2 regions of the Paramagnetospirillum magnetotacticum MS-1 genome follow, and region 1 is predicted to be linked to the other one. Evidence: predicted binding sites of a transcription regulator. Region 1 holds the regulator's gene; the other holds the start of a gene.

What was found. The regulator HrcA, encoded in region 1, represses chaperone genes, less so after heat shock. The targets are predictions, from matches to a motif close to GTTAGCACTCNCCNNNGGNGAGTGCTAAC.
Region 2: a site for HrcA is predicted at 1,371-1,399, ahead of groES (co-chaperone GroES). Genes of this name have one in related genera too.

The regions. Positions count from the first base shown of each region.
Region 1 is NZ_JXSL01000030.1:968,117-971,524, reverse strand. It holds gene grpE (nucleotide exchange factor GrpE) at 139-750, opposite strand; gene hrcA (heat-inducible transcriptional repressor HrcA) at 783-1,847, opposite strand; gene rph (ribonuclease PH) at 1,984-2,703, shown strand; gene rdgB (RdgB/HAM1 family non-canonical purine NTP pyrophosphatase) at 2,700-3,308, shown strand; gene hemW (radical SAM family heme chaperone HemW) at 3,323-3,408, shown strand, end outside.
Region 2 is NZ_JXSL01000030.1:1,124,512-1,127,919, forward strand. It holds gene groL (chaperonin GroEL) at 1-1,009, opposite strand, end outside; gene groES (co-chaperone GroES) at 1,038-1,325, opposite strand; gene CCC_RS17865 (DUF2076 domain-containing protein) at 1,559-2,263, shown strand; gene CCC_RS17870 (DUF1178 family protein) at 2,337-2,579, shown strand; gene CCC_RS17875 (NADH-quinone oxidoreductase subunit B family protein) at 2,700-3,242, opposite strand; gene CCC_RS17880 (hydrogenase large subunit) at 3,337-3,408, opposite strand, start outside.

The sequences.
Region 1 (3,408 bases):
CTTATTGGGCTATCGCCCAAACCCATCCGGGGCGAACCCCGGCCCCCCTTTCTTTTTATGGATAAAATAAAGGGAGGTTTGGAGGTTCACCTCCAACCGGGGCCGGGGCGGGAACCCCGCGTCGATGACCCGCCTGACTTAGACGTTGGTGTCCACGTTACCGCCGCCGCCCTTGGGGCCGCCCTTGGCGACACCCACCAAAGCAGGGCGCAGCAGACGGTCATGCAGGGTGTAGCCCGCCTGCATGACCAGCACCACGGTGCCCTCGATCTGGCTGGGATCTTCCATTTCCATCATGGCCTGATGCAGGTTGGGGTCGAACTTGGCGCCCTGCGCCTCCACCATCTTGATGCCGTAGCGTTCGAAGGTGGCCAGCAATTCGCGCTCGGTCATCTCGACGCCGGTGGTCAACGCGGTGAGCGATTCATTGCCTTCCCGGGCCGCCTGGGGCACGGAATCCAGGGCGCGGCGCAGATTGTCGGCCACGCCCAGCACATCCTTGGCGATATTGGAGATGGCGTATTTGCCGCGATCCTCGGCCTGCTGCTCCAGGCGGCGGCGCGTATTCTCGGTCTCGGCCTTGGCATAGAGCACGTCGTTCTTGAGTTTGGCGATTTCCGCCTCCAGCTCCTTGATGCGCTCGGATTCGGCGGGTGCCGCGGCGGCGGATTCGGCGGCCGGGCCCTGATCGGCGCTTTGATCGGCGCTTTCGGCGGCGGGCGTCTGCTCGGCGGTCTGATCCTGGGTCATAATAAGGCTCTCTCGATATCTTGAGGTTAGGGTCAGGCGGGCGGCCCGATCAGGCGGCCGATGACCTTGGCGGTATAATCGACCATGGGAATGATGCGGGCGTAATTGATGCGTTGCGGGCCGATCACGCCGATGGCGCCGATGATGCGTTCGCGCGCGTCGCGATAAGGCGCCACCACCATGGAACAGCCGGTGACGCCGAACAGATCGCTTTCGGCGCCGATGAAGATCTGCACCCCGTCGGCCACCTGGGTGAGATCCACCAGACGGAGGAACTGCTCGGAGGTCTCCAGCGCCTCGAACAGGCCCCGGATGCGCTCCAAGTCCTCAACGGCGGTGACGTCTTCCAAGAGATGGGACTGGCCGCGCACGATGAGGGCGGAATGATTGTCGCCCCCCGCCCAAGTGGCCAGCCCGGCCTCGATCACCCGCTTGGTCAGCGAATCCAGCAGGCTGCGTTGCTGCTCCAGCTCGGCGGTGATGACGTCCTTGACCTCGTCCAGCGAGCGCCCGGCCAGACGGGCGTTAAGGTAATTGCCCGCCTCGACCAGGGTGGACATCTCGACGCCATCGGGCAGATCAAGCAGGCGGTTTTCCACCATGCCGTCCTCGGTGACCAGCACCACCAGGGCGCGGTTGCGGCCCAGCCAGACGAATTCCACATGTTTGAGCATGCGCTGAATCTTGGGCGCCACCACCACGCCGGCGCAGCGGCTCAACCCCGACAGAGCGCCCAGCGCCTCGCCCAGCACCTGTTCCATGGAGCGTCCCGCCGCCCGGCATTGGGCATCGATGGCCGAGCGCTCCTCTTCGGCCATGCGGCCCACTTCCAGCAATCCGTTGACGAACAGGCGCATGCCCGCCTGGGTGGGCAGCCGCCCGGCCGAGGTGTGGGGCGCGTAAAGCAGGCCGAAATCTTCCAGATCGGCCATGACGTTGCGGATGGTGGCGGGCGAGAGCGACAAGGTCAGGCGCCGCGACAGGGTGCGCGAGCCGATGGGCTCGCCCGTTTCCACATAGGCTTCCACGATCTGGCGGAAGATTTCCCGCGATCTCTCATTCAGCTCGGTGATGACGGGACCCTTGGTCCGAGGCATATGGCATTCTCCGGTGCGGCGAAAATCTAGTGGCGCCTTGCCCCCTCGTCAATGTCGGGGGGTCGAGATTGTGGACGGCACCCACCATATGGAGGTAGCTTGCCGCCTCTTCACCTTCGAGAGGACCATATTAAGCATGAGACCGTCCGGCCGCGCCCCCGACCAGCTTCGCACCGTCATTTTGGAAACCGGCGTGTCGCGCCATGCCGAGGGCTCGTGCATCGCCAAATTCGGCGACACCCATGTGCTGTGCACCGCCTCGGTGGAAGAGAAGGTGCCGCCCTTCCTGCGCAATACCGGCAAGGGCTGGGTCACCGCCGAATACGGCATGCTGCCGCGCTCGACCCATACCCGCACCGACCGCGAAGCCGCCAAGGGCAAGCAATCGGGCCGCACCCACGAGATTCAGCGCCTGATCGGTCGTTCGTTGCGTTCGGTCACCGACCTTGTCGCCATGGGCGAGCGCCAGATCAAGATCGATTGCGACGTGTTGCAGGCCGATGGCGGCACGCGCACCGCCTCCATCACCGGCGCCTTCGTGGCCCTGCATCTGGCCTTCCAGCGTCTGGTACGGCTGGAACTGTTGAAGGCGATTCCGCTGACCGACCATGTCGCCGCCATTTCCTGCGGCATCTATGAGGGCACCGCCGTCCTTGATCTCGATTACCCGGAAGATTCCAACGCCCAGGCCGATGCCAATTTCGTCATGACCGGCAACGGCGGCATCGTCGAGATTCAAGGCACCGCCGAGGAGCGCCCCTTCTCGCGCGCTCAGTTCCTGGAACTCACCGATCTGGCCGAAGCGGGCATCCGCCAACTGGTCGAGGCCCAGAAGAAAGCCCTGGGGCTGTCATGACCGCGCGCCGGTTCCAGGGTGGCCGTCTGGTCATCGCCAGCCACAATGCCGGCAAGGTCCGCGAGATCGGCGAATTGTTGGCCCCCTTCGGCACCGAAGTGGTCTCGGCTGGCGCATTGGGCCTGCCCGAACCCGAAGAAACCGGCGACACCTTCGTCGCCAATGCCGAGCTGAAGGCCCGCGCGGCGGCCGCCGCCTCGGGCCTGCCGTCGCTGGCCGACGATTCTGGTCTGGCGGTAAATGCCCTGGCGGGCGCGCCCGGCATCTATTCCGCCCGCTGGGCCGGGCAAGCCAAGGATTTCGCCTTTGCCATGGCCAAGGTCCAGTCGGCGCTGGGCGAGGAAAAGGACCGCAGCGCCCGCTTCGTCTGCGCCCTGGCTCTGGCATGGCCCGACGGCCATTGCGAGACCTTCGAAGGCGTGGTGGAAGGCGATATCGTCTGGCCGCCCAAGGGCGAGAACGGCTTCGGCTACGATCCCATCTTCCTGCCCAAGGACGGAATCCTCACCTTCGGCGAGATGGATGCGGCGGCCAAGCACGCCATCAGCCATCGGGCCGATGCCTTCACCAAGCTGGTCGCGGCGTGTTTCGGGGTTGGGAACTAATTGGGCACTCGCCCATGACCTCTCCCGGCTTCGGCATCTATATCCACTGGCCGTTCTGCCTGTCCAAATGCCCTTATTGCGACTTCAACAGCCATGCGGG
Region 2 (3,408 bases), 160 kb from region 1:
CCGAGCCGTCGACGATGGTGGTGTCTTCCTTGGTGATGGTGATGCGCTTGGACGTGCCCAGCATCTCCAGGTTGACGCTTTCCAGCTTGATGCCCAGGTCTTCGCTGATGACCTGGCCACCGGTCAGGATGGCGATGTCTTCCAGCATGGCCTTGCGGCGATCGCCGAAGCCCGGAGCCTTCACGGCCGCGACCTTCAGGCCGCCGCGCAGCTTGTTGACCACCAGGGTGGCCAGGGCCTCGCCCTCGATATCCTCGGCGATGATCACCAGCGGACGGCCCGACTGGACCACCTGCTCGAGCACCGGCAGCAGGGGCTGCAGACCCGACAGCTTCTTCTCGTGCAGCAGGATATAGGGGTTATCCAGCTCGACGGTCATCTTCTCGGCATTGGTCACGAAATACGGGCTGGTATAGCCACGGTCGAACTGCATGCCCTCGACCACGTCCAGCTCGGTGTCCAGGCCCTTGGCTTCCTCGACGGTGATGACACCCTCGTTGCCGACCTTTTCCATGGCCTTGGCGATCATGTCGCCGATTTCCTTCTCGCCATTGGCGGAGATGGTGCCGACCTGGGCGATCTCGGCATTGGTGGCGACCTTGCGCGAGCGCGACTTGACGTCGGCGACCACGGCGGCCACGGCCAGATCGACGCCGCGCTTCAGATCCATCGGATTGAGGCCAGCGGCGACAGCCTTGACGCCCTCGCGGACGATGGCCTGGGCCAGAACGGTGGCGGTGGTGGTGCCGTCACCGGCCAGATCGGCGGTCTTCGAGGCCACTTCGCGCACCATCTGGGCGCCCATGTTCTCGAACTTGTCGGCCAGCTCGATCTCCTTGGCGACGGTGACGCCGTCCTTGGTGATGCGCGGAGCGCCGAACGACTTCTCGATCACAACGTTACGGCCCTTGGGGCCCAAAGTGACCTTCACCGCATCGGCGAGAATGTCGACGCCGCGCAGCATACGGGTGCGGGCGTCGGTGGAGAACTTGACTTCCTTGGCAGCCATTTGTCTTAACCTCTATAGAATTCTTGGGTTAGGCGAGAATGCCGAGAATGTCGGATTCCTTCATGATCAGCAGATCGACGCCGTCGATCTTGACCTCGGTGCCGGACCACTTGCCGAACAGCACGCGATCACCGGCCTTGACGTCGAGAGCGACCAGCTTGCCGTCATCGCCACGGGTGCCGGAGCCGACGGCCACGACTTCACCCTGCATGGGCTTTTCCTTGGCGGTGTCGGGGATGATGATGCCGCCAGCGGTCTTCTCTTCCGCGTCGAGGCGCTTCACCAGCACGCGATCATGGAGCGGTCTGAACTTCATTTTGGAATTAACCTCCGTAAGACGCTTCGATCCAGCCGGGGCGCTGTTAGCACTCTCCGGCGACGAGTGCCAACCATCTAGGGGGGGTCTGGGAGAGAGTCAAGCAAGATCAGGTGAAATTTCCGGGCGCGGTCGGCCAACTTAATGATTTGTAATGATAAAATTCTGCCATGGACTTGCCGCAAATTGCCCTTACATAGTGGGCACCGGTTTCTTGTACGGGATGAAGATCCATGACTCCCTCTGAACGTGACCTGATTCTAAGCGTGTTCGACCGTCTGGCCAAACTGGCGGGCGGCAACAAGGATCGCGAGGCCGAGGCCCTGATTCTCGAGCGCATGCGCGCCGTGCCCGATTCCGCCTATAATCTGGTGGAGGCGGTGGTGGTGCAGGAAATGGCCATCAAGGAGAACGAGGCCCGCATCCGCGATCTCGAGGCTCAGCTGGCCGGACGGTCGCAACAAGGTGGTGGCGGCGGCTTTGGTCAGCCGGGCAATCCCTGGGGCGGCGGACGCGGCTCGGTGCCCAGCACCCAGCCCCCGCAGCAGCAGGTCCAGCAACAGCAATACGCGCCCCCTCCCCAGCAGCAATATGCCCAGCCCTCTCCCTGGGGCGGGCAGCCCTCGGCGGGCGGCAGTTTTCTGCGCACGGCGGCGGGCGCGGCGGTGGGCGTGGCGGGCGGCATGCTGCTGGCCAACGGCATCTCCTCCATGTTCGCGGGCGGCCATGCGGGCGGTTCGCCCTGGGGCGGCGGCGGCCAGCCCACTTCGGAGACCATCACCGAGAACACCACCATCAACAATTACTACGGCTCGCAGACTCCGCCAGCCGGTGGCGAGGCGCCCCAGGTCGGCTATGACACTTCCATCGCCGACGACCAGGGCTATGCCGATTTCGACCCCGGCTACGACGTGGGCGGTGGCGACGACAGTTTCTAGACGCAATACCATTGCAACGGCGGAAACCGCTCCCTTATAACGGGGGCGGTTTCCTTGTTATCGAGAGCCCGACATGATCCTCTACACGCTCCGCTGTTCCCACGACCACCACTTCGAGGAGTGGTTCGACAACAGCGGCGATTACGACACCAAGAAGGATGCGGGCGCGCTCTCCTGTCCCGAATGCGGCGACAAGGAGGTGGGCAAGGCCATCATGGCCCCCAATGTGGGTAAGGCTCGCGCGGCGGCCACGCCGCCGCCGTCTTGCGGCACGCCCATGGGCTGCGGTGGCTGCCCCATGGCGGGACAGCATTGAGGGCATAATCGGGCTATCGCCCGCACCCATTTGGGGCGATGCCCCAAACCCCCTTTATTTTCAAAAATAGAGGAGGGTCCGGGAGGTTTTCCTCCCGGTGGGGTCCGGGGCAAGGCCCTGCTACCCTAACCTGCCGTCCGCCGCATCCAGCAGGGCCAGCAGTCCGGCCAGAATTTGGCGCGGGCTGGGCGGGCAACCGGGGATGTGCAGGTCCACTGGCACCACGTCGGAGACTCCCCCCACCACCGCATAGGACCCGGCGAAGCAGCCGCCGTCCTTCCCGCAATCGCCCATGGCGACGATCCAGCGGGGCTCGGGCGTGGCTTCGACCGTGCGCCGCAGGGCCTCTTCCATGTTGCGCGTCACCGGCCCGGTGACCAGCAGCACATCGGCGTGGCGCGGGCTGGCGACAAAGCGGATGCCGAAACGCTCCAGGTCGTAGATGGGGTGGTTGACGGCGTGAATCTCCAGCTCGCAGCCATTGCACGACCCCGCATCAACCTCGCGGATGGACAGGGAACGACCCAGTCTTGCCCTGGCGCGCCGCCCCAGCGCCTCGGCCAGTTCGGCGACGCCGTCGGGATCGGGACGCGGAGCGTCCTTCATGGTGTGTGGGCCCTTGAGCAGATGGCGGGCCAGCATTTTGGCGATGGGCGGGATCATGCCGGGGCGCCTTCAGTCATGGGGGCGCGCCGGCCTCCAGCCGCCATTGAGGCGGCGGCCAAGCGAGCGGAGGCGAGCGCCCGGCGAGGGTCAATCATAGGTCATGCCCTGAGTAGGAGCAGTTGAACGACTTGTTGCACAACGGAAAGTCGGCGACGATGTTGCC